Linked DNA regions of Sinobacterium norvegicum. The protein of the gene in region 1 binds, or shares a complex with, the protein of each later gene. Links are inferred from orthologs where the notes say so. Each region holds a gene or a part of one and is shown in the gene's direction. Other genes may lie near its edges. The genes, in order: sbcB and ssb.

Region 1 (15,378 bases):
TCGTCGACGATAACCGTGCTGGTGCTGTCAGCACCACTTTCAACATCGTTGCCGACGCCGTTCATCTTCATCGCGAAGACGGTCTTGGCGGCAGTCGAGTGAACCTTTTTCTCGACGGTGGTGCGGTTTCTTACCATGCCGCTGACAGAGACTGCCTTGTCGATGTTTTGCGGTGCTAACACAACGCTTGAGTTGACGGTTTTGTGGCCACGTAGGCTGATGCCATCAAAGGTTTGCATGGCTTCACGGTTGAGGGCGGTAAGCTCCTCCAGGGAGTCGGCAAAGGCCCACTCGCTGATGGTGAAGGCGTCGCTGCCGTAGTCGCGAATATCGTTATACAGTGGGAAGTCTAGCCCGGCGGAGGTGGAGGCGAGGTATTGTGACCATTTTTCCTCTGCAGTGTTTCTGGCAGTGCCAACATAAACTTCATGGCTTTCATTATTGGTAATGGTAAATACGATCACTTTGTTCTCCACTGAACAACTTTAAGCGGTGGATGACAGCGGTAAACTGCTGCCGTTGAAAGGAGGCGTATTATAGGGAAAATGAATTGAATTATAAGGCTTGAATTTTAACTATTTTTTCAGGTCGAATTTAACCTGCTGGATTCTGTGATCAGAATATCAACAGGTTAAAATACAGATCAAACGCTTAGCCATATATTGGCAAATTAAGCTATTTAACTAGCCGTAATGATACGTAGTGTGTTAGTGCCGCCATGTTGGCCGACGACATCACCGTGGGTGATGATGACTTTGTCGCCGCTGTTAATCTTACCGATGTTGACCAGCTCTTTGATGGCGCAGGTTTCGATGTCACCGTCGGCTTCGTGATGGCGAAATTCGTGCGGATGGACACCGCTCATCATACACATTCTGCCACAGCTACCGTGGTTGGGCGACAGCGCATAGATAGGTAGCTCTGAGGTGTAGCGCGACATCCACAGCGGCGTCGACCCCGATTCGGTTAGGCACACTATCGCGCTAACAGACTTGGTATGGTTGGCAGCATAAATAGCGGCCATGGCAATGGACTGATCGATTCGATCGAAGCTAAGCACGCCCTGGAAATTGATGTCGTTGGCGCTGACTTGTTTTTCGGCACCGATGCAGGTTCTGGCCATGGCTTCAACAGCTGCCACCGGGTGCTTGCCGGCGGCGGTTTCTGCCGACAGCATGACTGCATCGGTACCATCGATAATGGCGTTGGCCACATCAAACACCTCGGCCCGGGTGGGCATCGGGTTTTCTATCATTGACTCCATCATCTGGGTGGCGGTGATGACGCAGCGATTGAGTTGGCGGGCGCGCAGAATCATATGTTTTTGTACGCCGATTAATTCGGCATCGCCTATTTCGACTCCGAGGTCGCCGCGGGCCACCATGACCGCATCGCTGGCAATAATCATGCTTTCTAGTAGGTCGAGGTCGTGTACGGTCTCGGCCCGTTCGATCTTGGCGACGATGCCAGCAACACAACCCTCATTGTGCAATAATTGTCGCGCCTGTTCTAGGTCATCGGCGGACCCCGGGAAGGAGACTGCGACGTAGTCGCAGCGCAGTTCGGCGGCAAGCTTGATATCCTGTTTGTCTTTAGGGGTTAGAGCGTCTGCGGCAAGGCCGCCACCCAGACGGTTTAAGCCTTTGTTGTTGGAGAGCTTGCCGCCGATGCTGACATGGCATTTGACCGCACTGCCCTCAACCGAATCGACGATTAACACAACGCGACCATCGTCTAGTAAGAGGTGGTCGGCGGGACCAACCTGCGCCGCCAGTGGTGGGTAGTCAACACCGACAATCTGTTGGTTGCCTGCGGTCTTGTCGTATTGTGTATCGAGGGTAAACAGGTCGCCTTCTTTTAGTACGATGCTGTCTTGCTCGAAGCGGGCGATGCGTATTTTGGGCCCCTGCAAATCCCCCAGGATGGCGACGGTGGCATCGAGTTCATCGGCGTATTGACGAATCAGTTTGGCACGCAAGCGATGGTCGTCGGCATCGCCATGGGAGAAGTTGAGGCGGAATATATTAGCGCCAGCGCTTATCAGCTGGCGTATCTTATGATCGTCATCGGTGGCAGGCCCCAGGGTGGCGAGAATCTTGGTTCTGCGTAAGGGGGCGGCGGGCATTTTGTTGTCAGTTTTTTTCTGCTGCATAGTCATCTTTTGTCGTCGATTTTGGGTCAGTGTAACCGCCATTCAGTGACGGTTTTATGACACGCAATTATAAGTGTGAAATCAGCCGGTTAGTTTGCTAAAGCATAGTTCAAATCTGTCGATTTAATAGCAAACCCAGGGCTCACCCAGTTAGGTGGTCTGTTTTACCGGCTTGCTGGCTACAATCTTATTCAACAGTTATATCGTCATCAGTCTTTATTGACTCGTTTGAGCATGGATTAAAAAGGTAATGTTATGAAGCCGATAGTTGCATTTAAAGGGCAAAAAATATTAGTGGCGGGGCCGACCAGCCAGGTAGCAGGACCTGTTATCGATGCATTGCTTGAACACAATCAGGTCATTGCTATTGCCCGATTCAGTGATAAAAAACAGTTGGCTGCCCTAGAGGCGAAGGGTGTTGAGTGTATTAAGGCCGATTTCGCCAGTGATGATTTAAAGTCGTTAATCCCTAACGATTTAGATTATGTGTTGAACTATGCGGTGGTTAAGACCGGAAAGTTTGACTATGACTTACAAGCTAACGCAGAGGGTGTGGGGCGGTTAATCTCGGCCTGTCGCGGTGTTAAAGCCTTTGTACATTTCTCATCGACGGCTGTCTATGAGTATGCCGGTGGTGAATTACGCAGTGAGGATTCGCCACTGGGTGACAATCATCGCGCAATGTTCCCGACCTATTCGATCAGTAAGATTGCCGCCGAATCCGTTGCCCGCTTTGCCGCCAAAGAATTTAATGTGCCGGTGATTATTGCTCGTTTGAGTGTGCCCTATGGCGACAACGGTGGCTGGCCCTTCTTCCACCTGCTAATGATGCAGCAGGGCATGGCTATCGATGTACACCCTGATCGCCCTAACGCCTATAACCTGCTACACAGCTGCGACTATATCGAGAAAATCCCGGCACTGTTTGACGCCGCCAGTGTTGAGGCTGTGACGGTTAATTTTGGCGGCAGCGACTCGACATCTATTGAACAGTGGTGTGAATACCTGACAGAGCTGACAGGCTTCGAGCCGACATTCAATGAGTCGGCAACGGCCTTTGGCACGCTGGCCATCGATACCACTAAAATGCACAGTTTACTCGGCGAGACTCGGGTAGACTGGAAGCAGGGCGTGCTGAGTATGATTCGTCAGCTGGCGCCAGACCTTTTAAAAGCAGAATACCGTTAGGGCCGTTTTATGTCAGCGCAACCATCATCGTTAGAGCAGCGCATTGCCAAGCTCGAAGCCATTGAGGCGATTAAGCAGCTAAAGGCCAGGTATTTGGCGGCCTGCGATCAGAAACAGGTTGAGCAAATCCGGGACTGTTTTGTCGAGCAGAGTGTCGATATCGATTACGGGGCTGTGGGGCGTTTCAGTCATCGCGATCAGCTGGTGGCACTGTTTGATCAGGTGGGTAATCACGATTATATGGTCGAGATGCACCATGCGCAGAACCCGCAGATTACAATAATCGATGAGGATACCGCCGAGGCCGAGTGGGGCTTGTTCTACTACCTGGTGAATACCCAGGAAAACAGCCTGACGCAATTGGGTGGCTGTTACCGTGATGGTTATCGACGTATTGATGGTCAATGGTATATTGCCAAGAGCCACTTCAGCGTCGACTCGACGGTGGCCAGCCAATTAAGCGACGGTGTCGCCCAGGTTGTTTTTGCCGGTAACCCACAATTACAGCCAGCTGTTTAATCGTCAGTGGTGAGAGCGTCCTTGCAAAAATAAAAAAACCGAGCCAAGTGCTCGGTTTTTTTATTGTCTGCCGGTTAGCGATCAGCCCATGTTGGCGTTGACAAAATCCCAGTTGACCAGGGCCCAGAAGGCTTCGATATAATTAGGGCGGGCGTTACGGTAATCGATGTAATAGGCATGTTCCCATAAATCGAGGGTTAATACCGGGGTGACACTGCTGTCGGTTAATGGGGTTGCAGCATTGCTGGTATTGACGATGGCCAGGCTGCCATCGCTGTTTTTGACCAGCCAGGTCCAGCTGGAGCCAAAGTTGTTGATGGCGGAGTTGGTAAACGCCTCTTTAAACTCAGTAAAGGAGCCAAAGCTGGCATTGATGGCGTCAGCCACGGCGCCTGCCGGCTCGCCGCCGCCATTGGGGCTGAGGCTGTTCCAGTAAAAGGTGTGGTTCCATATTTGCGCGGCATTGTTAAAAACCCCGCCGCTGGCAGTTTTGACGACGTCTTCCAGGCTTTTGCCCTCAAACTCAGTGCCGGGCACCAAACCATTGAGTTTCTGCACATAGGTGTTGTGGTGTTTACCGTAATGATACTCCAGGGTCTCTTGAGAGATATAGGGCTGAAGTGCATCGATTGCATAGGGTAGAGCCGGTAGTTCAAAAGCCATGAGTATTCATCCTTAATTATGTGGTTTCGCCAGACAGTGAATAAGCTAGCAGAAGTTTAGCAGGCTGCCAATGGTACGTTTTTTAATCAATCGTTAGTTTTGACGATTCATCGAGGTTGGCTGACGAACAATATGGCGTTGAGCGCTGAATACTGGTAATTTGGCGGGTATATTAGCTTTATTGAAGGTTTAAGGAATCGCAATGCCGAAGAAGGAAAATGACGACTTACTCGATATACCCAGCATGGTGCCAGACAGTGATGATGTAAGAGTCACTGCCGCGGCGAAGGTAAGAGCGCGAAAGCCTGCTCAGGCAAAAACAGCGGCATCGACAAAGACTGCAGCGCCTTCACGGCCCCAACAAACCGTGGCGGCCAGCGGCGAATCCGGCGGTGGCTTTTGGATGACGGCGGCCATTTTGGCGCTATTGCTGGCTTTATTGAGCAGCGCGGGGGCGGTTTTTCTCTATCAGCAAATTCAATTGACGATTAAAGATTTAAACCAGGCGGATGCGCGTTTGGTGTCATTGGAAAACAAGCTGTTATCGACCGATGAATCGATGAGCGAGTCCACCGATATGATGCGCATAAAGATCAGTGAAATGGGCAAGCAGCTCGATGTTAACTTTAAAGAAATCGACAAACTGTGGGCGGCTCGCAACAGTTTGGTGAAGACAAGCAAGGCAAGCAGTGGTCAATTGAGCACCCAGGCGAAGCAAGTTAAGACGCTGCAGGGTGAGTTAAAAACCAAGCTGGCCAACCTGAAGAAGACTGTCGATACGGCTAATCAGAATCAGGCCAAGCTTAATAATGTTGCCGATCAATCGTTGGCCGTGAGTTTGGCTGTCGATTCGTTGCAGCAGGCCCTCGATGAGCAGCAGCAACAGATGCGTCAGTTGGTGGATGCCGATAACAAGCTGAAGAGCACTAATGCCTCTGTTGATAAGCGATTGAAAGATCACGATGAATGGGTGGCCTCGTTCAATGGCTATCGCAAGCAGGTCAATCAGCGCTTGGCTGCACTGGAGCAAAAAACAGGCGGATAGTGCTGAATGAGCGCTACAGGCAGAGACAAAAAAGCCGAGGTTAATAGCCTCGGCTTTTTATTGCGTTGCTTTCAGTGGCGGAGTTAGAAATTATAGATCAGGCCAATAATGGGGCCGTGGGTCCAGGTGTCGTAGGCAAAATAACCGGATTCGCCTTGGCTGCCAGTCTCATAGTCCACGTAAACCGCCTTGTATTGTAAATCGAGGCTGAGGCTGTCGGTCATCTTGTAGTGGGCACCGACGGCTAGATTGGAGGTGAAATTCGATGACAGACCAAAGCCTCCGACGTCGCCCTTGGCCATCAACGTCCAGCGCTCATTTAACGGTTTCAACCAGCGGGCACCGACCACGGCATCGACCCAGTCCTCTTCGACGCTAATCTTGGTATTAGCTGGGCCATTGAATTTGAGGTCGATATCATTATCCCACCAGCGAATACCGCCGAAGTAATCGATGCTGCTGCCCTCTAGCTGGAAACGTTTGAAGGCCAGCGCCTCTAATACACCCTGGCGAATACTGGCATCAATATCCTCCCCTAAGGGTCCGGATGCATCAGGCCCCAAATCCATAAACGCATAGTCGACCATCACACCCCAGTTGGTACTGTTATTCAGCGCCTCGAAGCGAAACATGCCGCCCATGTCGAGGTTACTGAAAATATCACCGCTGTCGAGGTCTACTTCAGTAGTGCGGTTATTGAAAGGGAGTCCGATGGTGGTATCACCCTTGATATTGGTACCCTGTAGATAGATTTCGGCCTGGTAAGACCAGTCGCTGGCACTGGCATGGGTGGTCAGCAAGGTGGCGGCGGTGGCCAATACGGCGGCGATGCGACGGGGGTGGGCTGTCATGGATAACCTCGGGTAGTTGGGTATAAATAGCTTAACTTCATATTAAGTAAGCTTAATATAGCCGACCAATGCTTTTTGAGCATAGCTGATATGCGCACAATGAACTTTTCGTTGTCGTGCCAATGTGTTTGTTAAGCGCTGACGAATGCAGCCGAGCTGACGATATTGGTGTACAATGCCGCGCAAAAGTTCTTCCCGTGTATGTGATCGTCCTGTTTGAGGTGTCCTGGCGGGGGGTAATTGATAATAATTAGCAGTGAGTAGACACTGTTATGGTTCTGGCTAAGGAGTTCTTCGCATGACTATTATTCGTCAAGATGACTTGATCGACAGCGTCGCAGATGCGCTGCAGTACATCTCTTATTACCATCCACTCGATTTTATTCAGGGTGTGCACGAGGCTTATCTGCGCGAAGAGTCGCCAGCGGCCAAGGATGCGATGGCTCAAATTCTGATCAATTCGCGCATGTGTGCCGAGGGCAAGCGCCCGATTTGTCAGGACACCGGTATTGTCACCGTTTTCTGTAAGGTCGGTATGGATGTGCAGTGGGATTCGACACTGTCTGTTACCGATATGATTAACGAGGGTGTTCGTCGCGCCTATACGCACCCGGATAACGTTCTGCGCGCCTCTATTCTGGCCGACCCGGCCGGCGCGCGTAAAAATACCAAGGACAACACGCCAGCGGTTATTCACTACGAGATTGTCGAGGGTAATACCGTTGATATTCAGGTGGCGGCCAAGGGTGGCGGCTCCGAGAACAAGTCTAAGATGGTGATGTTGAACCCATCGGACTCCATCGTCGATTGGGTGAAGAAGACCGTGCCGACCATGGGAGCTGGCTGGTGTCCACCGGGTATGTTGGGCATAGGCATTGGCGGTACCGCAGAGAAAGCCGCGGTCATGGCGAAAGAGTCGCTGATGGACCCTATCGATATTCATGAGTTGCGTGAGCGTGGCCCGCAAAACCGTGTGGAAGAGCTGCGTCTTGAAATCATGGATGCGGTCAACCAGTTGGGCATCGGTGCTCAGGGCTTGGGCGGCCTAACCACAGTGCTCGACATTAAAATCATGGACGCGCCGACTCACGCTGCCTCACTGCCGGTGTGTATGATTCCTAACTGTGCCGCGACTCGCCACGCGCACTTTGTTTTAGACGGCTCGGGCGCTGCTTTGCAAACCCCACCCAGCCTCGACGAGTGGCCTGAGATCAGCCGCGAAGGTGGCGATGCCAAGCGCGTCAATCTGCAGGATATTACCCAGGCGGAAATGGAAAGCTGGAACAGCGGCGATACCTTGCTGCTTAACGGTAAGATGCTAACTGGCCGCGATGCCGCCCACAAGAAAATGGTCGAGATGCTCGATAACGGCGAAGAGTTGCCGGTCGACCTTAAAGGCCGCTTTATCTACTACGTCGGCCCCGTCGACCCGGTGCGTGACGAGGCTGTTGGCCCCGCTGGCCCAACAACGGCAACGCGGATGGACAAGTTCACCCGTCAAATTATCGAACAGACCGGCTTGATGGGCATGATTGGTAAGGCTGAGCGTGGCCCAACGGCTATCGAGGCGATCAAAGACAACAAGTCGAGCTATCTGATGGCCGTCGGCGGTGCAGCCTACCTGGTATCGAAGGCGGTGAAACATGCCGAGGTTGTCGGTTTCCCCGAGCTGGGAATGGAAGCCATTTACGAATTCGATGTGGTCGATATGCCAGTGACTGTCGCCGTCGATAGCCGCGGCGATAATGCGCACGAATCTGGCCCAAGAATCTGGAAGCAAAAGATTGAAGAGCAGATCTTAGAAGTGAAGTAAGCAGGTGTTTAACGAGTAAAACTTCTGTTTTATTCGTCATCGCAAAAGAGGCCGCTGTGATATAGTCACTGCGGCTTTTTTGTTTTTTTATCTGGCAATTCTTCTTCTAAGCAATGGAAGCGGTAATTTATGAGTACCCCCACCTTTCTTTGGCACGACTACGAGACCTTTGGCATCAATCCCGCCAAGGACCGTCCCAGCCAGTTTGCCGCTATTCGTACCGACATGGACTTAAATATTATTGGCAAGCCGATGATGTGGTACTGCAAGCCGGCCGATGACTTTTTGCCCAGCCCAGAGGCTTGTTTGATTACCGGAGTGACGCCGCAGCTCTGTTTGGCCAAGGGCGCTTGTGAGTCTGAATTTATGGGTTTGATCGAGGCTGAAATGTCGGTGCCCAATACCTGCAGTGTCGGCTATAACAGTATTCGTTTTGACGATGAGGTCACCCGGCACAGCTTCTATCGAAATTTCATCGACGCCTATAGTCGTGAATACCAAAACGGCAACAGTCGCTGGGATCTGATCGACGTGGTGAGAATGACCTATGCGCTGCGCCCTGAGGGTATTGTTTGGCCCAGCAAAGAAGATGGCCTGGCCAGTTTTCGTCTGGAGGAGTTAACCGCCGCCAATGGTATCAGCCATGAGAATGCCCACGATGCGTTAAGCGATGTCTATGCCACCATTGCCATGGCCAAACTCATCAAAGACAAGCAGCCCAAGCTGTTCGACTACGCCTTTAAACTGCGTAATAAGCACGAGGTTGCCAAGCTGGTCGACGTCAATACATTGACGCCGCTGTTTAATGTCTCGGGGATGTTTGGCGGTTTGCGTGGCAATATCTCTTTGGTTGTGCCGCTGATGACTCACCCGAGTAATAAAAACGAGGTGGTCTGCTTCGACCTATTGCAACACCCGCAATTGCTGATGGATATGTCCGCCGAGGAGATTCAGCAGTGGCTGTATACCCCCGCGCGGGATTTGCCGGCAGGGATAGAGCGGCCGGCGTTGAAGAGTATTCATTTGAATAAGAGCCCGATGATTGGCCCAGCGAAGATGTTTACCGAGGATGCGGCAATGGCTGAGCGACTCGGCCACGATATTAACGCCTACCGGCAGAACTTTAAGCTTTTACGCTCGCTGGATATTGCGGCCATCAAGGCCAAGCTGTTGTCTGTTTACAGCCAGCCCAGAGAGTTCGCTGCCGTGACGGACCCAGATTTCATGTTGTACAGCGGTGGCTTTTTTAGCAGCGATGACAAGAACACCATGCGCCAGATTCGGTCGATGCCGGCCATCGCGCTGGCCGAGGCGCGTTTTAGTTTCGATGACCCACGATTGCAGGAAATGCTGCTGCGTTTTCGTGCCCGAAACTATCCACAGACACTGACCATGCCCGAGCATCAGCAGTGGCAGGAGTTCAGAGAGATGCGGCTGATGGACCCCAACGGCGGTGGCTCCTATACCTTCGATGACTATATGCTGTCGATAGAACAGCTGGCCAGCGGTAACGAAAATGAGGCCGAGATGAAAATTCTGCAGGCGCTGTATGAATATGCCAACGTTATAGGGGGGGGTTAATGGCTGTGGATAACACCGAACTGATTGGCCAGCTGGGCTGCGGCGATGCAGAAATAGTGGGTAGCGAAACACTGCACTCAGGCTTTTTTGATTTCGTCAGTCATCGCATCAGGCACCGACTATTTGCCGGCGGTTGGAGTGACAGCTTTGATCGTGAACTGTTTGAGCGGGGCAATGCCGCGGCGATATTACTGTTTGACCCGCAGAGTGACAGCGTTGCCTTGGTCGAGCAGTTTCGTGTCGGTGCGCTGGCGGCAACGCTGCCCAGCGGTGAGCCATCAACACCCTGGCTGTTGGAAATCGTCGCCGGTATTATCGAACCCGGCGAGACAGCGCAGGATGTCGCCTGCCGTGAGTCAGAAGAGGAGGCCGGTGCCGAGGTGTTAGCGGTAGAGCATATCGCCGGCTACTTCCCCAGCCCCGGTGCCTGTAGCGAGTACATCGAATTATTCTGTGGCCGTATCGATGCCGCCTCTATGGGTGGTCTGCACGGCTTGGACAGTGAGAATGAAGATATTCGGCTACACATAGTCCCGCGTCAGCAGGCAATGACGCTGTTGGCCCAGGGCCGATTAAATAACGCCAGCACTATTATTGCCCTGCAATGGCTGCAGCTGAATGCCGAGCGACTACAGCAGGCCTGGGGTTGATGCGGCTATTTATTGCCATTCCACTGCGGCCCGATTTGGCTGCTCAGTTGCTGCAGGCACATCAGCAGTACGGCGACGAGGCGGTTGGACGCTGGATACCGCAGCACCAGCTGCATCTTACATTGGCCTTTTTAGGCGAGCAGCACAGTGCCGAGCCGGTTATCGAAATAATGAAACGGTTAGAAAGTGAGTGCTGTTTCAATATCGACTTTGACGCCAACAGTCTGGCGGCGTTCACACCAAAAATTCTGGCGTTTGAACCGCTGTCCTGTGACCCATTGATGGGATTACGCCAGCAACTGACAGCGTTATTAACGGCCTCCGGTCTCATCGCTGAATGCAATGACGGGCGAGCTTTCAGGCCTCATATCACCCTGCTGCGTGGCAGGGCCGGTGACTTGCCGTTGCCCGATGAGTACCTCGATGGTTTTTCTCTTGGTGTGAGCCAGCTTGTACTCTATCGCAGCGAACATGTTAATCTGCCTGACGGTGGTTGCCATATCAACTATGAGCCGCTGCATTTTAGTTATCTATCGGTGTGAAACCGTTTATTAAAGGAACAGGGCTTGAGTGATCAGCAGGTAGAAAAGAAGACCGTGGCGAAAAACAGCGGATTGCTGCGTTCGAGCGCCGTGGTTGGCGTGATGACCATGCTATCGCGCGTATTAGGCCTGGCCCGGGATGTCTGTTTTGCTCTGTTTATTGGTGCTGGCAACGGCGCAGATGCTTTTTTTGTCGCTTTTAAAATTCCCAATTTTTTACGCAGACTCTTTGCCGAGGGTGCTTTTTCCCAGGCCTTTGTACCGGTGTTGTCAGAGTATCAAACCCAACATGGTCACAGCGCCGTCAGGGCGCTGATTGATCGAGTCAGCGGTGTGCTCGGCGGTATCTTACTGGTGCTGACGGCGGTGGGTATTTTTGCGGCACCGGTGATCGCCGCCGTTTTTGCCCCCGGTTTTACCGTCGACGAGCAGAAGTATCAGCTAACGGTTGAACTCATTCGTATCACCTTTCCGTATTTGTTTCTCATCTCGATGACCGGCCTTGCCGGCTCTATTCTTAACAGTTACGGCCGCTTTGCGGTGCCAGCGATTACCCCAGTACTGTTGAATCTGTCGTTAATCGCAGCAGCCATCTTCTATGCTCCCTCGATGGAACAGCCGGCTTTTGCCCTGGCCTGGGGAGTGTTGGTGGCGGGTTTGGTACAGCTATTATTTCAGCTGCCGTTTCTGTTGCGCTTAAAGCTGTTGCCTCGGCCCATATGGGACACCAAGGACGAGGGCGTTCGCCAAATCATGACGCTGATGATTCCGGCATTGTTCGGAGTCTCTGTCAGTCAGATCAATTTATTGCTCGATACGGTGCTGGCCTCGTTATTGCCAACGGGGAGTGTCTCCTGGTTGTATTACTCCGACCGACTTACTGAGTTGCCGTTGGGGGTGTTTGGTATCGCTGTGGCAACGGTGATTTTGCCCTCGCTGTCACGTATCCATGCCGATAAAGGCCAGCAGGCCTTTGCCAATACGCTGAGTTGGGCAACCCGTACCGTGCTGTTTATTGCCCTGCCAGCCACGGCAGCCTTAATGGTGCTGGCCGAACCGATCTTGATTGCCCTGTTTCAATACGGCGCCTTAACCGCCGACGATGTGACGATGTCGAGTTATAGTCTTCGTGCCTATGCGTTGGGGTTGTCGGCGTTTATGTTGATCAAGGTGCTGGCGCCAGGCTATTACGCCCGCAAGGACACCAAGACGCCGGTGAAAATTGGTATCAAGGCCATGGTCGCCAATATGGTGCTTAACATCCTTTTTGTTGCGCCGCTGTATTATTACTGGCAGATAGGACACGTCGGCTTGGCGCTGGCGACGTCAGTGGCGGCTATGCTCAATGTGATGTGGCTGTGGCGTGGGTTATTAGCTGATCAGGTCTATCAGTGGAGCAGCCTCTTTTGGCATAGTGTTATGCGCAGCGTCGCTGCCAGTATCGCAATGGCAGTGGCGCTCTACGCATTGTTGCCTGTTATCGGTGATATGGCGACTCTGGCTTGGTACCAGAGAGCTGGCTCTGTGTTGCTGCTCTGTGCCTTGGGAGCGGCGGTCTACCTTGTGGTATTGGCGCTGTCAGGGGCGAAAGTACGCCATTACCGAGCGGCCTAATCGGCGCTTTTGTCTGTGTGGTCAGCGAGTTCAATGCTAGCTATAGAGGCGGCGCGCTTAGTGGGGTATAATTCCGCCCCTTATTGAATACGAGCCTGATGATGGAATTAATTCGCGGTCTTCATAATTTGCGTCCCCGCCACCGCGGTTGCGTGGCGACAATAGGCGCTTTCGATGGCGTTCACCATGGTCATCAGGCGGTGCTTAGGCAATTATTGGATAAAGGCAAAGAACTTGGTTTACCGACGGTCGTTGTGGTTTTCGAACCCTTGCCGCGCGAGTATTTTGCCCCGTTAGAGGCGCCATCACGGCTGATGAGCTTCCGTGAAAAATTCCAAGCCCTGAGTCAGCTGGGGGTGGATTTTGTGCTGCGAATCAGTTTTAACGACAGCTTTAGGCTGATGTCGGCGCAGGACTTTATCAAACAGGTATTTGTCGATGGCCTGGGTATTCAATACCTGGTCGTCGGTGACGATTTACGTTTTGGTCATGATCGTGAGGGCGATTTTGAGGTGCTCAAAGCAGCGGGTGAGGTCTACGGTTATGAGGTGGTGAATACATCGACCTTGCAGGTGCAGGATGAGCGTGTCAGCAGTACCCGCATCAGACAAGCCCTTGCCGACAGTGATTTTGCCCTGGTTGATGAGTTATATGGTCGACCGTTTTCGATTACAGGTAAGGTTGTTTATGGTCGGCAGTTGGGGCGTACCCTCGGTGCTCCGACGGCTAATTTGCAGTTGCATCGGTTGCGGGCGCCGCTTTCCGGTGTTTATGCCGCCGAGGTACTTGGTGTTGCCGACGGGCCAGTGCCGGCAGTGGTGAATGTTGGCACCAGACCAACCGTCGATGACGGTATTAAGGCTATTTTGGAGGCCCATTTATTGGACTTCAGTGGCAACTTATACGGCAAGATGATCAGCGTTGTCTTCCGCAAGAAGATTCGTGAAGAGAAGAAATTTGATTCTCTGGCCGAATTAGAAAAGAACATCAAGGCCGATATCGACGTCGGCCGTCAGTATTTTGGTTTGCAGTCTTAAACTGCAACAGGTATAGCGGCGGGATAATCCGCCGTTAGATTTTACGTTAATTAGTATCAGCAAAGTGTGAATATCGATGAGTGAATATAAAGCGACACTGAATCTGCCACAAACCAAGTTTCCGATGAAGGCAAGCTTGGCTAACCGCGAACCTAAAATGTTAGAGCAGTGGCAATCTACCCAGCTCTATCAAAAAATTCGTCAGCGTATGGCCGGTCGTGAACAGTTTATTTTGCACGATGGCCCTCCGTACGCCAACGGCAATATTCACATTGGCCACGCGGTTAATAAGATACTCAAAGACATTATCATCAAGTCTAAGACACTGAGCGGCTATGACGCACCTTATGTGCCTGGTTGGGACTGTCATGGTTTGCCAATAGAGCTTAACGTCGAGAAAAAAGTCGGCAAGGCCGGCGTCAAAGTTGATGCCGCCACCTTCCGTCAGAAGTGCCGCGAATATGCCGCCAAGCAGGTCGATGGCCAGCGCACAGATTTTAAGCGACTTGGCGTCTTGGGGGATTGGGAGAAGCCATACCTCACCATGGACTTCAATTTCGAGGCGGATATTGTTCGCTCGTTAGGTAAGATCGCCACCAACGGCCACCTGAGTAAAGGCTTCAAGCCAGTACACTGGTGCCTTGACTGTACCTCTGCTCTGGCTGAGGCCGAAGTTGAGTATAAAGACAAGGTCTCGCCTTCTATCGACGTGGCTTTTACCGCTGTTGATCAAGCGGCGGTTGCCAGGGCCTTTGGCAGCGATATCAGTGCCGATATCGAAATTGTTATCTGGACGACCACACCTTGGACTCTGCCAGCCAACCTAGCGGTCAGCCTGGGTGGTGAGGTTGACTATGCATTGGTTAAGGCCGATGACCGCTACTTAGTCTTGGCCGAAGCCCTGGTTGAGTCTGTCGCTTCGCGCTGTGGCTTCGACAGCACAGACATTGTGGGGCGCGCCAAGGGCGGCGTTCTTGCAAAGCAATTATTGCAGCACCCGTTCTATGACAAGCAGGTGCCTGTATTACTTGGTGATCACGTCACCACCGATGCAGGTACCGGCTGCGTCCATACAGCACCGGCACACGGCCAGGAAGATTTCGTGGTCTGTCAGCAAAACGGCATCGAGGTTTATAACCCCGTTGGCGCCAACGGTGTTTATCTACCGGACACCGAGATCTTTGCCGGCCAGCACGTGTTTAAGGCTAACAGCAGTGTTATCGAAGAGCTGGAAGGCCGCGGTAAGTTGTTGTCACACAGCAAGTTCGAACACAGTTATCCACATTGCTGGCGTCATAAGAGCCCGATTATCTTCCGCGCCACACCGCAGTGGTTTGTTGGTATGCGTCAGAATGGTCTGCTCGATCAGGCATTAGCTGAGGTAGAAAAGACCGAGTGGTTGCCCGAGTGGGGCCGGGCACGTATCGACAGCATGATTAATGACCGCCCAGACTGGTGTATTTCCCGCCAGCGCACCTGGGGTGTGCCCATTGCCTTGTTTATCAACAAGCAAACCGCTGAGCTACACCCTGAAACACCTCGGTTGATCGAAGAGGTTGCCCAGTTGATCGAGCAACGTGGCATCGATGCCTGGTTCGATCTCGAGCCTGAGACGCTGTTAGGCGATGAGGCTGGGGATTACGATAAGGTGGTTGATACCCTCGATGTTTGGTTTGATTCCGGTGTCACCCATGCGGCGACACTGAGCAAGAACAAGGAACTG
Region 2 (15,400 bases), on another replicon or contig:
GAGAGTGGTTTCGAAAGACTCTGAAATACGCAGCTTGAGATCATCGCGAACTTTAAAGCGGTCAACGACAACTTCGATATCGTGTTTGTGATTTTTCTGTAAGTCGGGCAGCTCGTCTAATTCATAGATGGTGCCGTCTACTCTTGCTCGGATGTAACCCTGGCTACGAAGTTGCTCAAATACATGTACGTGTTCACCTTTACGTTGCTTGATGACAGGTGCTAACAGCATCAACTTAGTACCTTCGGGGCGTGACAATACTTCATCGACCATCTGGCTGACGGTTTGTGCCGCAAGGTCGGTGTGATGGTCAGGGCAGCGCGGTGTGCCAACACGAGCGTAAAGCAGGCGCAAATAGTCATAAATCTCGGTAATCGTCCCGACCGTGGAGCGAGGGTTGTGCGATGTTGATTTCTGCTCTATGGATATTGCTGGTGATAGTCCAGCAATATGATCGATGTCTGGCTTTTCCATCATGGACAAGAACTGCCTGGCGTAGGTGGAAAGCGATTCCACATAGCGTCGCTGCCCTTCTGCGTACAGCGTATCGAACGCTAGAGAGGATTTTCCTGAGCCGGAAAGTCCCGTAATAACAATGAGCTTGTTGCGCGGAATATCAACATCAATATTCTTTAGGTTATGAGTACGAGCGCCACGTACGACGATATTTTCCATTGCTATTCACCGCAGAAAAACAGAAAAGTATATAGTGCTGAGGCGTTTTTAGGTAGGGGTAGCGTGCAATGCAATCGTATTAATAATAATCGTTAGTTGCTATCATGGATGTTTTTATATTACCGAATTGATAGGAAGTCTGTCGTTGTCTGAACATCACATCTCCGCCAGCGAGAGCCGTTCCATATACGGCCTCGCCACGCTGTATTCTTTTCGAATGCTTGGGCTATTCATGGTTCTGCCGGTTTTGGCTTTGTATGCTGATGGCTTCACCGGGAGTACGCCAGCGTTGATTGGCTTGGCTCTTGGTGCCTATGGTATCAGCCAGGCGGTATTGCAAATTCCATTGGGTATGCTGTCCGACAAAATTGGCCGCAAAGCGGTGATTATTGGTGGCTTGTTAATTTTCGCCTTGGGCAGCTTGGTCGCTGCTGGGGCGGATAGTATCTGGGGTGTCATACTCGGCCGTTTTTTGCAGGGTTGTGGGGCTATTGCAAGCTCGGTATTGGCATTGATGACAGATTTAACCCGTGAGCAGCACCGCACCAGGGCCATGGCGACCATTGGCATGAGTATCGGGGTGTCGTTTATGGTGGCGGTAATTATTGGCCCTTTAATAGCCGGCAGCTATGGTGTCTCGGCTATATTCATTGTCACATCGCTGTTGGCCATCGCCGGCATTATGATTACGGTATGGCTTATACCGACACCGCTGAGTCAAGCCAGTGCGCAGCCGGATGTCGTCGCTGCACCGTCGTTGTTAAAAAAAGCGCTGATGGATGTTGAGCTGGTGCGTTTAAATACCGGTATCTTCACTCTTCACTTTATTTTAATGTCGACTTTTGTGGTTTTGCCGTTAATGTTGGGTGATGTTTTAAACCTTGGTGATAGCGAACATTGGAAGTTGTACCTGCCGCTGTTCTTTTTCTCATTTGTCGCCATGATTCCATTGATCATTATCGCTGAACGCGGTCAAAAGATGAAACCCGTGTTCGTGTTTGCGGTCGCTCAGTTATTATTGTCTCTGTTGGCCCTGGCATTCTTTGGTGGTCAATTTTGGGGGCTGATTATTGCTTGTTTTGCTTTCTTCATGGCGTTTAACCTGCTCGAGGCGACACTGCCTTCACTGATCAGTAAGCGGGCATTTGCCGGCGGTAAGGGAACGGCAATGGGAGTGTATTCAACCTCTCAGTTTCTCGGCGCCTTCTTGGGTGGCACGATGGGGGGGGTTGCCATTCAGTATTGGGGGGCATTCGGCGGCTTTACCTTATCGGCAGCCCTGGCCTTGGTATGGTTACTGGTGGCTGCAGGCATGCAGAAACCTAAACACTTGAAGGGCTTGGTGCTGCGTTATGGCGATAGCTTTGATAGCGCATCGATTGCTGGCAAACTCAGCAAGTTGGCCGGTGTTGTCGATGTAATGGTGATAAAAACTGACAGGCAGGCCTATTTGAAAATAGACGAGCAACTATTCGACGAGGAGAGCCTTACAGGCTTTCGCCAGCAGTAAATTTGCCACTCGTATCAGCTAGTCGCTGAGAGTATATTACGATATAGTTGATAGAATTTTCACATGCCATATTTAAGGAGAAGCTGATGGCTTCAAGAGGTGTTAACAAGGTTATATTGGTTGGTAACATAGGGCAGGACCCTGAGACCCGCTACACCGCTGCAGGGGCAGCCATTACCAATATTACGCTGGCAACCAGCGAGACTTGGAAAGATAAAAACACCGGTCAGCCACAGGAGCGAACAGAATGGCATCGCGTGGTGTTTTTCAATCGCCTTGGCGAGATTGCCGGTGAATATTTGCGCAAAGGTTCTAAGGTCTACGTTGAGGGCCAGTTACGCACCCGTAAATGGCAGGGTCAAGATGGACAGGATCGGTATACCACCGAGATAGTGGCCAATGAAATGCAGATGCTGGATAGCCGCAATGCAAATAATGGCGGCGACTCTCAGCATCAGGGCAGCCAGCAGAATTACCAGCAGCCCGCTGCAGCGCCAGCCCAGCGTCAGCCAACGCAGCAGCAACCGGCGCAACAACCTGCACAGCAGCCCGCCGCTGCGCCTCAGCAGGGTTACCAGCAGCCGGCGCAGCAGCCAGTGCAACAACAAGGCTATCAGCAGCCCGCTCAGCAACAATCTGCTCCGCAGCCTGCACAGACGTTTACTGACAACGCCTTTGATGATGACATTCCATTTTAAATAGTTAGGCAGTGATACTCTGAACCACCCTATAGCGGGTGGTTTTTTGTTTTAAGACAGTGGTCGAGGTGGTGTGATGAGAGTATTGGTGTTAGATAGTGACAGCCGTGTCGGTACCGAGGTTGTTGCCGCATTGTTGATGAAGGATTATCGCGTTGAGGGTATCACCCGAGAGCAGCTTGCTGATGCCGAATCGTTGCAGGCGATTGATCACCATACGATCAATATTGTGATTAACTGCTATATCCTGCAGAGCACTGAGCTCTCGTCTGAGGTGGGTGATAACGATATTGCTTTTGCCGCGGCGGTCGCTGAGCGTTGTCAGCAACAGTCAATTATCCTGTTGCATCTGTCGAGCTCGCAGGTGTTTTTAGAAAGGCACTCTGTCGAATACACCGAAGATGATGAACCGGCACCCAATATGGCCAGCGGCCGCGCCTTGTTAGCTGCAGAGCAGGCTATTATGGTCTGCGATAAACAGTTAACACTTCGTGTCGGTTGGGCCTTTAGTAATGGCAGTCATGGTCTGTTTGAAGACTTACTAATGCGTCTGGAGACTGGAGAGGAGTTGATTGTTCATGCTGGTGCAGAGGGCTGTCCTACGCCAGCTGTTGATGTTGCGCGGGTGGTGGTGGCCTGTGCTGAGCAATTAGTGGCCGGCGCAGGATGTTATGGGCTGTACCATTATTGCAGCTCCGACCCCACTAATAGTGAAGGCTTTGTCGAGGCTATTATTGCCACAGGCCAGCAATATGGTTATGTCGATCCAGAGAAAGTCAGCATTAAGCTGGTCGACAATGGCGAACTTTATGGGATTCCACCCCACCCAGTATTAAATTGCCACAAAATATTGAATCACTTTGGCATAAAACAACGTCCATGGCGCTCGGTTATGGCAAGCTTGCTAAAAGAACGTTACCAGGAAAGCGATTAGATTATGACGAATAAAAGTGTACAAGAAGAATTGAAGGTTGCCGTGTTAACGGTGTCAGACACACGCAATGAAGAAACAGACACCTCGGGTGGCTATTTGGTTGAGGCGGTTAAGCAGTCTGGTCATAACATCGTCGATAAGCAGATCGTAAAGGATGATATTTACGATATTCGAGCCGTGGTCTCTGGCTGGATTGCCTCAGATGTACAGGTGGTGATCTTAACCGGCGGCACAGGATTTACTGGGCGTGACTCGACCCCCGAGGCGGTGACGCCATTGTTTGATAAAACCATTGAGGGTTTTGGTGAAACCTTTAGAGCGATCTCGTACGCTGAGATTGGTAATTCGACGATACAATCGCGGGCGGTTGCAGGTCTGGCCAAGCATACGGTCATTTTTTGTTTGCCCGGCTCTACCGGCGCCTGTCGTACCGGCTGGGAAGGGATTATCAAAGATCAGATCGACAGTCGTCACCGACCCTGCAATTTTACCGGTGTGCTAAAGCCTAATGGCATTATGGGGCATGCCCAGTGAGCCCGTCATGGACCAAAATTGACGATGCGATAGCGCAGTTGCTGGCTGATGCCCGCTTGGTTGTTGAAAGCGAGAGTGTTGATTTGCTGTCCTCATTGGGCAGGGTGCTGGCCGCCGATGTCATGGCAAAGGTTTCTGTGCCTCCGTTTGATAACAGTGCGATGGACGGCTACGCGGTTCGGATTGAAGACATGCAGGACGGCAATGGGCTGCCTGTTACTCAGCGCATCGCCGCCGGATCGGTGGGTTCTCCTTTGCTTGTCGGTGAGGCAGCGAGGATTTTCACCGGTGCCCCAGTGCCCGAAGGTGCTGATGCCATTTTAATGCAAGAAAATGCAGAGTTTGATGGCAGTCTGCTGAAAACACAGTCGGTGCCTAAGCGACATCAAAATATTCGCCGGGCCGGTCAAGATATTGTCATCGGTGATATTGTCTTTGCCGCGGGTCATCGTATTCAGCCACAGGATTTGGGTGTGCTGGCTTCTGTCGGTGTCGCCACCTTGTCGGTGCGGCGTCGGCTTAAGGTGGCCGTGCTATCCACCGGTGACGAATTGCGTGAGCCGGGCGATACGCTCAATCCTGGTGAGATTTTCAATTCTAATCGTTACACGCTCAATGGTTTGTTGCAGCAGTTTGATATCGATATAGTTGACTTGGGAATTTGTCGGGATACTGCTGAGCACACAGAAGAGTTGCTGCGTTCAGCTGCCCAGCAGGCCGATGTCATTGTCAGCAGTGGCGGTGTGTCGGTGGGTGAGGAGGATCATGTTAAGGCCGTGGTTGAGCAACTCGGTGAACTCAAACTGTGGAAGTTGGCGATCAAGCCGGGCAAGCCTCTGGCCTACGGTAAAGTTTTGGGAGTGCCGTTCTTAGGCTTGCCAGGCAACCCTGCTGCGGTATTTGTAACCTTTGGTTTAATCGTCAAACCCTATTTGTTGCGTATGTTAGGTGTTGATGATGTCACGCCGCTAATCGTTCAGCTGCCTGCCGCTTTCAATATTACAAAAGAAGGGCGTAGACAGGAATATCAGCGGGCAAAAGTGGTGGCTAAAAATGGCAAGAGCGGTGTTGAGATTTATGCTAATCAGAGCTCTGGAGTATTGTCATCAGCATCGTGGGCAAATTGCTTGGCTGTGATACCAGCGGGCAAGACAATCGCCCAAGGTGACTTGGTGGATGTGATGTTGCTCGATAACCTGATGGGTTGACCGAATGGTTTTTGGAGGCATAAAAAAGGCTGCAACTGCAGCCTTTTTTATGTCTCGAACAGGGACCGATTAATCTTGGTAGCGCTGGAACACAAGCGATGCGTTGGTGCCACCGAAGCCGAAGCTATTGGACATCACACGTTCAAGCTTAACGCCATCTTGGCGCTCGGTAACGATCGGCATGCCCTGGGCTTCATCGTCCAGTTGAGAGACGTTGGCCGAGGCTGTGATGAAATCGTTCTCTTGCATGATGAGACTGTATATTGATTCCTGCACGCCGGCGGCGCCTAAAGAGTGCCCCGACAGAGACTTGGTCGAGCTAATCTGAGGGATGTCGCTGCCGAAGGCCTGCTTCATTGCGCGCAGCTCTGGGATATCGCCGGCGGGGGTGCTGGTACCGTGGGCATTGATGTAATCGATAGAGCCTTCGACAGTGCTTAATGCTTGTTGCATACAGCGTACCGCGCCTTCACCCGATGGCGCGACCATGTCGTAGCCATCAGAGGTGGCGCCATAGCCAACAACTTCGGCATAAATCTTAGCGCCGCGGGCCTTGGCGTGCTCGAGTTCTTCCAGTACCAGCATACCGCCGCCACCAGCAATGACAAAACCGTCGCGGTCTGCATCGTAGGCTCGTGAGGCCTCCGTCGGTGTTTCATTACGCTTTGAGGACAGGGCCCCCATAGCATCAAACAGAGAACTCATGGTCCAGTGCAGCTCTTCAGCACCGCCGGCAAAGACAATATCTTGCTTGTTAAGTTGTATTTGTTCCATCGCGTTGCCAATACAGTGTGCGCTGGTAGAACAGGCGGAAGAGATCGAGTAGTTCACGCCTTTTATTTTGAAGGGGGTTGCCAGACAGGCTGACACAGTCGACCCCATGGTCTGAGTAACACGATAAGGGCCGACACGCTTGATACCCTTGGCGCGTAGGATGTCTGCAGCTTCCGTTTGGCTGGCGGCAGAGGCGCCACCTGAACCCGCGATAATGCCGGTGCGGATATTGGAAACCTGGTCATCGCTTAGGCTAGAGTCATCGATTGCCTGTTGCATAGCAATGTAGGCATAGGCTGCCGCATCACCCATAAAGCGGAGTTGTTTGCGATCGATATGCTCTTTAAAGTCGATAACTGGTGTGCCGCTGACGTGGCTGCGAAAGCCTAAATCTTTGTATTCTTCATTGAAAGAAATACCAGAGCGGCCTTCAAAAAGAGATTCTTTGACCTCTTCCTTATTGTTGCCAAGACAAGAAACTATACCAAGTCCTGTAACTACAACCCTTCTCATAACTGCCTCTTAGCTGTTTAGCTGTATCAATTTTGAAACGAATACGGAATTAAGTTATCCGTAAAAAATTAAAAGTTCTCAGTGGTTGAAAACAATCCAACACGCAAGTCTTTTGCGCTGTAGATAACCTCACCATCAACGGAAACGGTGCCATCGGCTATGCCCATAATTAATTTACGCTCAATGACTCTTTTCAGCGTCAAGGTGTAGGTCACCTTACCAGCGGTAGGCAGAACCTGACCGGTAAACTTTAACTCGCCGACGCCGAGAGCGCGGCCCTGGCCTTTATTACCCTTCCAACCGAGGAAAAAGCCGACCAATTGCCACAGTGCATCTAGCCCTAGGCAGCCGGGCATGACTGGGTCGCCAGGAAAGTGGCATTCGAAGAACCAGAGGTCGGGGTTAATGTCGAGCTCGGCAACAATTTCGCCCTTGCCATTAGCGCCACCGTCGACCGTAATGCTGGTAATGCGATCGACCATTAACATATTATCGACGGGTAATTGTGCGTTACCGGGGCCAAACAGGCGACCGTGACCACATTCTATTAGGTCTTCTTTGGTAAAGCTGTTGATATGAGTTAATCCGGTCTTTTCAGTCATCGTCGGTATCGGTCTCTTGGTCAGGTGCTTAATGGGTAATAGTTATTGTGGAAATTGCACTCGCTAAGCCAACCATTGTAACGGTTTACGGTGGGCTGTCTAGTCGCGTAAGGGTGAACTTAAGCAAACGAAACAGGGCTGTACAACACGATTTTAGGGACTTCGCGGAAATTGCTCTGCATATCGTGCATGTTCTAATTGTCTCGCTGATGTTTTAGCGAAGTAGTCAATGGGTTACAATCCTATTATTTTTATAAAAACTGCCAATTAACCAATGTTTTTTGCTGTAGACATATAACTTTTTATTTTTTTAGAGGGAATTTTATGATTCATCCGATTCTGCTTTGTGGGGGTGTGGGGAGTAGGCTTTGGCCTGTATCGAGGGGCTTGTTTCCCAAGCAATATATTAATTTGGTCGACCCCGATGAATCGATGTTGCAGCAGACTATCTCACGCTTGGCGGGTCTGGAATTGGCGCCGCCGATAGTCGTTTGTAATGACGAGCATCGCTTTTTGGTGGCAGAACAGTTGCGTCAGTTAGGCATCGATGATGCGACGATTTTGCTGGAGCCCATGGGGCGAAACACCGGCCCTGCTGTTGCCTTGGCGGCCTATGCCGCGCAGTTGAAGGACGATACGGCGACGCTGTTAGTCCTGCCTGCCGACCATGTGATCGAGCAACATCATTCTTTTCAGGCTGTGGTAGCGCAGGCCGCTGCCGTTGCTGAGCAAGATAAGTTGGTGACTTTTGGCATTGTGGCTTCTGGGCCAGAGACCGGCTATGGCTATATTGAGCGTGGTGAAAAACTGGATGAGACGTCTTTTGCTGTGGCTCGCTTTGTCGAAAAGCCGAACCTTGCCACTGCGACAGAATATTTGGCCACAGGTAACTATGACTGGAATAGCGGGATGTTTGTCTTCAAGGCGAACACATTTTTAGCCGAGTTAAACCATTGTGCGCCTCAGATGGCCGCGTCAACCAAACTGGCCTTTGATAACCGTGGTGGAGATATGGATTTTATCCGTATTCATGCTGAAGACTTTGCCGCCTGCCCCAGTGACTCGATAGATTATGCGGTTATGGAAAAGACCGACAATGCTGTCGTCATTCCGTTAGATGCAGGCTGGAGTGATGTTGGGGCGTGGAACTCTCTGTGGGAGGTCAGTGAGCAGGATGATAATGCCAATGTTTGCCGCGGTGATGTGATGACCCATAATGTCAGTAACAGCTATATCCGAAGCGACCAGCGTCTTGTGGCCGCGGTAGGTGTCAGCGATATTGTGGTAGTGGAAACCGCCGATGCCGTATTGGTTGCAGATAAAAACCAGGTGCAGGATGTTAAGCACATTGTCAACCAGCTTAAGGCTGATGGTCGGGATGAGACCCATGCTCACACCAAGGTGTATCGCCCTTGGGGAAGCTATGAATCCATCGCCAATGACAGGCGCTTTCAGGTAAAGCGGATTGTTGTCACCCCGGGGCAGACTCTGTCTTTGCAGATGCATCACCACCGTGCCGAACACTGGGTTGTGGTCAGTGGCAGTGCGCTGGTTGAGTGCGACGGTAAAGAATTTTTATTGGCTGAAGATCAGTCGACTTATATACCGCTCGGGCATAAACATCGACTGTCTAACCCCGGCGTAATTCCGCTGGAATTGATAGAGGTGCAGAGTGGTAGCTACCTCGGCGAAGACGATATTGTTCGCTTTGAAGACGTTTATGGCCGCTCGGAGTAAGGCGGTAACCAAACACCTGATTTAATAATGGAAATTTAGATTGTTATGAGTAACGCGATTAAATGTTTTAAGGCCTATGATGTTCGTGGTCGTATCCCGGATGAGTTAAACGATGATATCGCCTACCGTATTGGGCGGGGTTATGCCAAGGTATTGCAGCCAAAGAAGGTTATCGTCGGCTATGATATTCGTCTCACCAGTGTTGCCATCTCAACGGCTGTAATCAATGGCTTGCGAGATGAGGGGGTCGATGTCTATTGTATCGGCCTGTGTGGTACCGAAGAAGTTTATTTTGCCACGTCTCATGAGAAGATGGACGGTGGTATTGCAGTGACGGCCAGTCATAACCCGAAAGATTACAACGGCATGAAGTTTGTCCGTGAAGAGTCGAAACCTATCAGCGGCGATACCGGGCTATTTGATATTCAGGCAGCTGCCGAGCGCAATGAGTTTAGCGATGCACCGGTGCGCGGCCAATTGATAGAAATCGATACCCGCCCAGCCTACGTGCAACACCTGCTGACCTATGTTAGTGGCGATACGATGAAACCGCTGAAACTGGTGGCAACAGCGGGTAATGGCGGCGCCAGTATCGCCCTTGATGCCATTGAGCCTGAGTTGCCAATAGAGTTTATTAAGGTGCATCATCAGCCGGACGGCAATTTCCCCAATGGTGTCCCTAACCCGCTGTTGGAAGAAAATCGCAGGCCGACTGCTGAAGCCGTGGTGGCTAACAAGGCTGACTTTGGCATTGCCTGGGATGGTGATTTTGACCGTTGCTTCTTCTTCGATGAGACGGGGGCGTTTATTGAGGGCTATTATGTCGTCGGCTTGTTAGCTGAGGCCTATCTGCAGAAAAATCCGGGTGAGTCGGTTGTGCATGACCCTCGCCTGACATGGAATACCGTTGATATTGTCGAGACGAATAAGGGGGTGGCAATCGAGTGTAAAACAGGCCACGCTTTCATTAAAGAGCGGATGCGCAAAGAGAATGCCATCTATGGTGGCGAGATGAGCGCCCACCATTACTTCCGTGAATTTGCCTACTGCGACAGCGGCATGATTCCCTGGTTGTTGGTGGCTCAATTGGTCAGCGACAGCGGTAAGACTTTATCACAGCTGGTGGCGGAGCGTGTTGCTGCCTATCCCTGTAGCGGTGAGATCAATAGCACGGTTAAAGATGCCAAGGCCTTGATTGAGCAAATAGAAACGATATATGCCGGCGATGCGGTGTCTGTTGAGCATACCGATGGGCTAAGTGTTGCCTACAGCGATTGGCGCTTTAATGTACGCATGTCTAATACTGAGCCGGTATTGCGTTTAAATGTTGAAAGTCGTGGCAGCGTTAGCTTGATGAAAGAAAAAACAGCAGATTTGCTGGCCATTATCGAGGCGCAATAGATAGGGCATTCGGCGGCGCCGATATTTAGCGCCGCTGGTTCTTTTGTTGATATCTTTTGATCATTGCCAGGGTGGAGCCGTCTAGGTCGGCCAGTGCTTCCGGTTTTCCCTGAATTGCCTCATCGACTTGCTGGCCAATTCTCTTGCCGAGTTCCACGCCCCACTGATCGAAGGGGTTGATATCCCAAAACACACTGCAGACAAATGTTTTGTGTTCGTAGAGCGCTAGAATTTCACCCAGCGTAAAGGCATCGAGCTGGTCGAAGCTGATAATGGTGCTGGGCATATTGCCGTGCATGACTTTATGTGGGGCCAGGGTGCTGATGTCTTTCTCGTTATAGCCATCGAGGCGCATCCGATACTCAGCATCGGCTAAGCTTTGCCCCGTCATTAATACTCGGCTTTGAGCCAGGCAATTAGCAACGAGTTTCTGATGAGCGATTGGGCAGTTATCACCGGCTGATAGCGGGAGTAGGAAGTCTACGGTGACGGTCTGTGTGCCCTGGTGAAGCAACTGATGATAAGAGTGTTGACCATCTGTGCCGGCGGTGCCCCAAACAATCGGATTGGTGTCAGACAGCACGGGGCTGCCATCACGCCTGACCGATTTGCCATTACTTTCCATACATAATTGCTGCAAATAACTCGGCAGCTTTCTGAGGGCATAACAATAGGGAATGACCGCATGGCTGCGGGCGCCCATAAAGTTGCCATACCAGATCTCAAGCACGGCGAGAATGGTCGGCAAATTTTCTGTGAAAGGGGCTTGTTGAAAGTGCTGATCCATGACATGAGCACCGGCAAGCAGTTGTTGAAAGGCCTGTTTGCCAGCGCAGAGCATGGTGGATAAGCCGATGCATGACCACAGCGAGTAGCGCCCGCCAACCCAGTCCCACATGGGTAAAATGCAATCGGTGGCAACGCCAAAATCGACCGCCTTGTTGTGGTTGCTGGTAATGGCAATAAAGTGTTGGTCGCTGCCTGTGCCGACTGATGACGAGGCCAGCCAGCGCTGAGCATGCCGGGCATTGGTCAGTGTTTCTTCGGTGGCAAAGGACTTCGATGCCACGATGAAAAGTGTGGTTTCGGGCGATAGCTTGGCGAGGGTTTTGTTAATCTCGGCGCTGTCGAGATTGGAGATGAAGTAAGCGTTGATACCGGCCTGCTTATTCTTCAGGACGTCGGCAGCAAGTCTTGGCCCTAAATCTGAGCCACCAATACCAATATTAACAACATCGGTAAAGCGCTGACCGCTGGCTCCCGTTTTATTGGCCGATAAGATGTCGTCGCAGAGCTGGTAGCAAGAGGCCAAGGTTTGCTCGATGAGCGGATCCGCGGGCACGTCTCTAAGGCGGGTGTGGTGAGCCGCACGCTGCTCAGTATTGTTAATCAGCTCACCGCTAAACAGGCGCTGAATCCATGAGTGAAGATCGAGCGTATCGAATTGCTGCTGAAAGGCTGACAGTACATTATTAGAGATTAAGTTTTTTGAGTAATCGATCGATAGGCTTTGGCTACGCGCACTGAATGCTTCTGCGCGCATAGAGTCTTTGTCAAACAGCTCGGAGATGGTTTGTTGTTTAAGTTCGTCGCTGAGCCGGGATAAATCTGTGGGTTTCATAATGCCTAACAGTCGATTGTAGTTGCGGCGGTATAGCGCTTATTTATAGGCGTTTTCTAGTCACTATGCGCCATGACGCTTACATGCAGGTCTCATGACGCATAGTGTCCGGCTACAGGTCAGCTGTCGAAACGGTTCGCATCGGGGAGTCGGGGATTTGAATCTCATACTTTTTCACCAGGTCATACAGCGTCGGCCGAGTGATACCCAATAGCTTCGCGGCGGCGGAAATATTGCCGGCGGTGATATAGAGGGCCTTGTTGATCGCTTGTTGCTCTGCTTCGTAGCGTACCTTGCGCAGGTTGATGCTCAAGTCTTTGGCTGATTCTAGGCAGAGGTCGGCAGCGGATATTTTCTTGCCCTCGCACATAATAACGGCGCGACGTATTTTGTTTTCCATCTCGCGAATATTGCCAGGCCAATTGTAGCTCTCAATAGCGGCCGTAGCTTCGCTATTAAAGCCGGCAATACCTCGATTTTGCTGTTCGTTAAACTGCTGTAACAAGTGCCTGGCCAATAGGATTTTATCACCATTACGCACACGGAGAGGGGGGATGTTAATCACCATTTCGCTGATGCGGTAATAGAGGTCTTCACGGAAGTCACCATCGGCAACCATGGTTTCAAGGTCTTTGTTGGTGGCGCAGACAACACGCACGTCGACAGCAATTGTCTCGCGACCCCCGACGCGCTCAATTTCGCGCTCTTGCAAAAAACGCAGCAATTTGGCCTGCAGTGGCAGTGGCATATCGCCGATTTCGTCGAGGAATAGGGTACCGTTGTGGGCAGTTTCAACCTTGCCGGGGGTGGTTTTGTTGGCACCGGTAAAGGCGCCTCGTTCGTGGCCAAATAATTCGCTCTCCATCAGCGCCTCGGGAACGGCGGCGCAGTTAATAGCAATAAAGCGATGCTCGTTTCGAGGGCTGGAGTGGTGGATGGCCTTGGCCAGCACCTCCTTACCAGTGCCGCTCTCGCCAAGCAGCAGACTGGTAATATTGGTGGGGGCAATTTTCTCGATGGTTTGGCAGATACGCAGCATTGCTGGGTCGGAGGCAATCAGGCCGTTAAGATTACTGTGTGATTGTGATTGTAGACGGCGGTTTTGCTCTTCCAGGTTGTAGATGTGAAATGCGCGATTAACAATCAGATCCAAGGCCTCTGTGTTGACCGGCTTTTCATAAAAGTCATAGGCTCCAAGATCGACGGCGCGGAGTGCGTTCTCGCGTTCATGATGGCCGGTAACAACAATAATTTTCGTGTTGGGGGCAAGGGCGAGAGTCTCTCTTACCGTTGCAAAACCTTCTTCGACGCCCTCGTCATCGGGCGGTAGTCCAAGATCTTGGACGACAACGGCAGGCTCCTCTTTGCGAATGGCGGCGATGGCTGATTGGCGATCGTTGGCCAGTACGACATGATAAGCATCGAAGTGCCAGCGCAACTGGCTCTGTAATCCAATGTCATCCTCTACAATCAGTAATGTTGGCTTGTTATTGATTTTATTCATTTTCTGACTTCCTAGTAATCGCTGGTCTCTAATAGTGGGACGGCGATGTTAAATACGCTGCCTTTGTGCAGTTCGCTGCTGACGCTGAGTTCGCCTTGTAGGCTGTGAATATATTCTCTGGCTTGGAACACGCCTATGCCCATGCCTTTTCCTGATTTAGTGGTTTCAAACGGCTTAAAGAGTCGTTGACGGATGAAGGTCTCGCTCATGCCGCAGCCATTATCGGTGATGGCGATAGAGGCTCTATCGTTGTCGGTGCTAAGGTGGATGTTGATCTCACCGTTGTTAGGTGTCGCCTCCTGCGCGTTTTTAATCAGATGGGTTAAGACCATGGTAAAGGTGTCGATATCGGCATTGACTTCGAGAGTCTTTTCGCCGGCAAATGAAAATTGCGGCTGTGGGTAATCGAAGCGACATTTCTTAATTGCCTGTTGAATGACTTTTTCGAGTGGAATGGTCTGGTTGATACTGCGGCTTTGGCTTTGTAATTTGGTTAGCAGGCTGCTCATTCGGTTGACTGAGTTGTCGATGGTATTGATGGCATCCTCGAAAAATTCGGGGTTGTTTTTGTGTTTGGCGGCATTTTGAACTACCAGCGCTTGTTGGGCGATCAGGTTTTTCAAGTCGTGCATGATGAAGGCGGTCAATTTGTTGTAGGTGTCAAACTGGCGCGACTGAGAAAGCTGCTCTGAGGCTTCATGGCGGGCTAAATAGGAGGCGATTTGACGTCCCACCGTTTTCAATAAATCGAGATCCTCCCAGCTCAGTGGCTGTATCTTATTGGGCGGTTTTTGCAGACACATAAAGCCCAGTAGATCATTTTCATTGAGCAGCGCTAGCACGATCCACAGATCTTTGATTTCTCTGGCCCAGCCTGGCAACAACAGGTTCTCGGGGTATTTTGTGCTCTGTGGCCCTATGGCTTCAAACACCCACTCTTTGTCACGCAGAGCATGGATGAACGGTGAGTCAACAGTTTGGATGGCAGCTTCCGGCAGTGGGCAGCGACTCTCGCAGCTGGGGATGTAGAGCTGGTGTTGGCGCTGCCACAAGGCGCCTCCAGGGCAGCCAAAGATATTAGCCACGGCTTTGATGGTGCGCTTTTGCAGATTATCTTGATCCACTGGCTGGGATAAGATTTGAATCAAGTTGAGCCACTCGTTACGGTAATCATATTTGTGGCTGAAGAAATGTTTGTTGATCAGCACCACGATGTAGGCACGGAATTGGCCGAGTGAGAATAATACGGCAACCGATAAAATGGTGGTGAAGGTGAGAACCTGTTGTAGTGCGCCGCCCCATGAACCACCATAAATCTGCATGTAAAAGCCAACGCCGGCCATGACAAACAACAGAATGCCGGCACTGGTAAGGCTGGTGGTATAGAACACAATCTTGCGTGAGAGGGTAAGCTGGGGGGTGTGTTTCTGTTTCAGTGTGAACAGAAAAAACATACCGACAATGGCATAAATCCAGCCCCTGGCAAGCCAGCTATCGAGGGGGATGGCTTGAAATATCAGCGCCTGGGTATAGAGGTAAAGTTCATAGGCGAGCAGTGCAGCAAGCCCCCAGGAGAAGAACTTGATCGAATGCTTGTGGGCGTTGTTAATATTCTTGTAGAACTGCTCAATCAGGATAAGACTGATGATTGGCAGGATAATGTTGCACCAAATAACGGTCTCAGTAGCG

The links.
Region 2: the proteins of sbcB (region 1) and ssb are in contact, whole or in part, in a crystal structure (PDB 3C94), measured with the Escherichia coli proteins. The link is inferred for Sinobacterium norvegicum from one-to-one orthologs.

What each region holds. Positions count from the first base shown.
Region 1 is NZ_CAKLPX010000005.1:42,493-57,870, forward strand. Bases 7,634-10,586 are described here. They hold sbcB (exodeoxyribonuclease I), read left to right. Parts: upstream 7,634-8,360; coding sequence 8,361-9,812; downstream 9,813-10,586. Other genes in these bases: L9P87_RS16565 (fumarate hydratase), read left to right, coding at 7,634-8,231; L9P87_RS16575 (NUDIX domain-containing protein), read left to right, coding at 9,812-10,462; thpR (RNA 2',3'-cyclic phosphodiesterase), read left to right, coding at 10,462-10,586. Outside these bases: L9P87_RS16530 (GIY-YIG nuclease family protein), read right to left, coding at 1-464; pyk (pyruvate kinase), read right to left, coding at 680-2,152; L9P87_RS16540 (NAD-dependent epimerase/dehydratase family protein), read left to right, coding at 2,408-3,340; L9P87_RS16545 (nuclear transport factor 2 family protein), read left to right, coding at 3,350-3,859; sodB (superoxide dismutase [Fe]), read right to left, coding at 3,941-4,522; L9P87_RS16555 (hypothetical protein), read left to right, coding at 4,725-5,567; L9P87_RS16560 (hypothetical protein), read right to left, coding at 5,651-6,418; more of L9P87_RS16565, read left to right, coding at 6,717-7,633; more of thpR, read left to right, coding at 10,587-11,004; murein biosynthesis integral membrane protein MurJ, read left to right, coding at 11,107-12,618; ribF (bifunctional riboflavin kinase/FAD synthetase), read left to right, coding at 12,717-13,655; ileS (isoleucine--tRNA ligase), read left to right, coding at 13,732-15,378. UniProt on the Escherichia coli protein: Degrades single-stranded DNA (ssDNA) in a highly processive manner.
Region 2 is NZ_CAKLPX010000006.1:37,339-52,738, forward strand. What follows is about bases 1,103-4,077. They hold ssb (single-stranded DNA-binding protein), read left to right. Parts: upstream 1,103-2,271; coding sequence 2,272-2,883; downstream 2,884-4,077. Other genes in these bases: L9P87_RS16940 (MFS transporter), read left to right, coding at 1,103-2,185; L9P87_RS16950 (sugar nucleotide-binding protein), read left to right, coding at 2,960-3,817; moaB (molybdenum cofactor biosynthesis protein B), read left to right, coding at 3,821-4,077. Also shown: excinuclease ABC subunit UvrA, read right to left, coding at 1-675; more of L9P87_RS16940, read left to right, coding at 821-1,102; more of moaB, read left to right, coding at 4,078-4,351; L9P87_RS16960 (molybdopterin molybdotransferase MoeA), read left to right, coding at 4,348-5,559; fabB (beta-ketoacyl-ACP synthase I), read right to left, coding at 5,629-6,846; fabA (bifunctional 3-hydroxydecanoyl-ACP dehydratase/trans-2-decenoyl-ACP isomerase), read right to left, coding at 6,915-7,448; L9P87_RS16975 (mannose-1-phosphate guanylyltransferase/mannose-6-phosphate isomerase), read left to right, coding at 7,773-9,185; L9P87_RS16980 (phosphohexomutase domain-containing protein), read left to right, coding at 9,231-10,586; pgi (glucose-6-phosphate isomerase), read right to left, coding at 10,612-12,207; prsR (PEP-CTERM-box response regulator transcription factor), read right to left, coding at 12,320-13,711; XrtA/PEP-CTERM system histidine kinase PrsK, read right to left, coding at 13,723-15,400. UniProt on the Escherichia coli protein: Plays an important role in DNA replication, recombination and repair. Binds to ssDNA and to an array of partner proteins to recruit them to their sites of action during DNA metabolism. Acts as a sliding platform that migrates on DNA via reptation.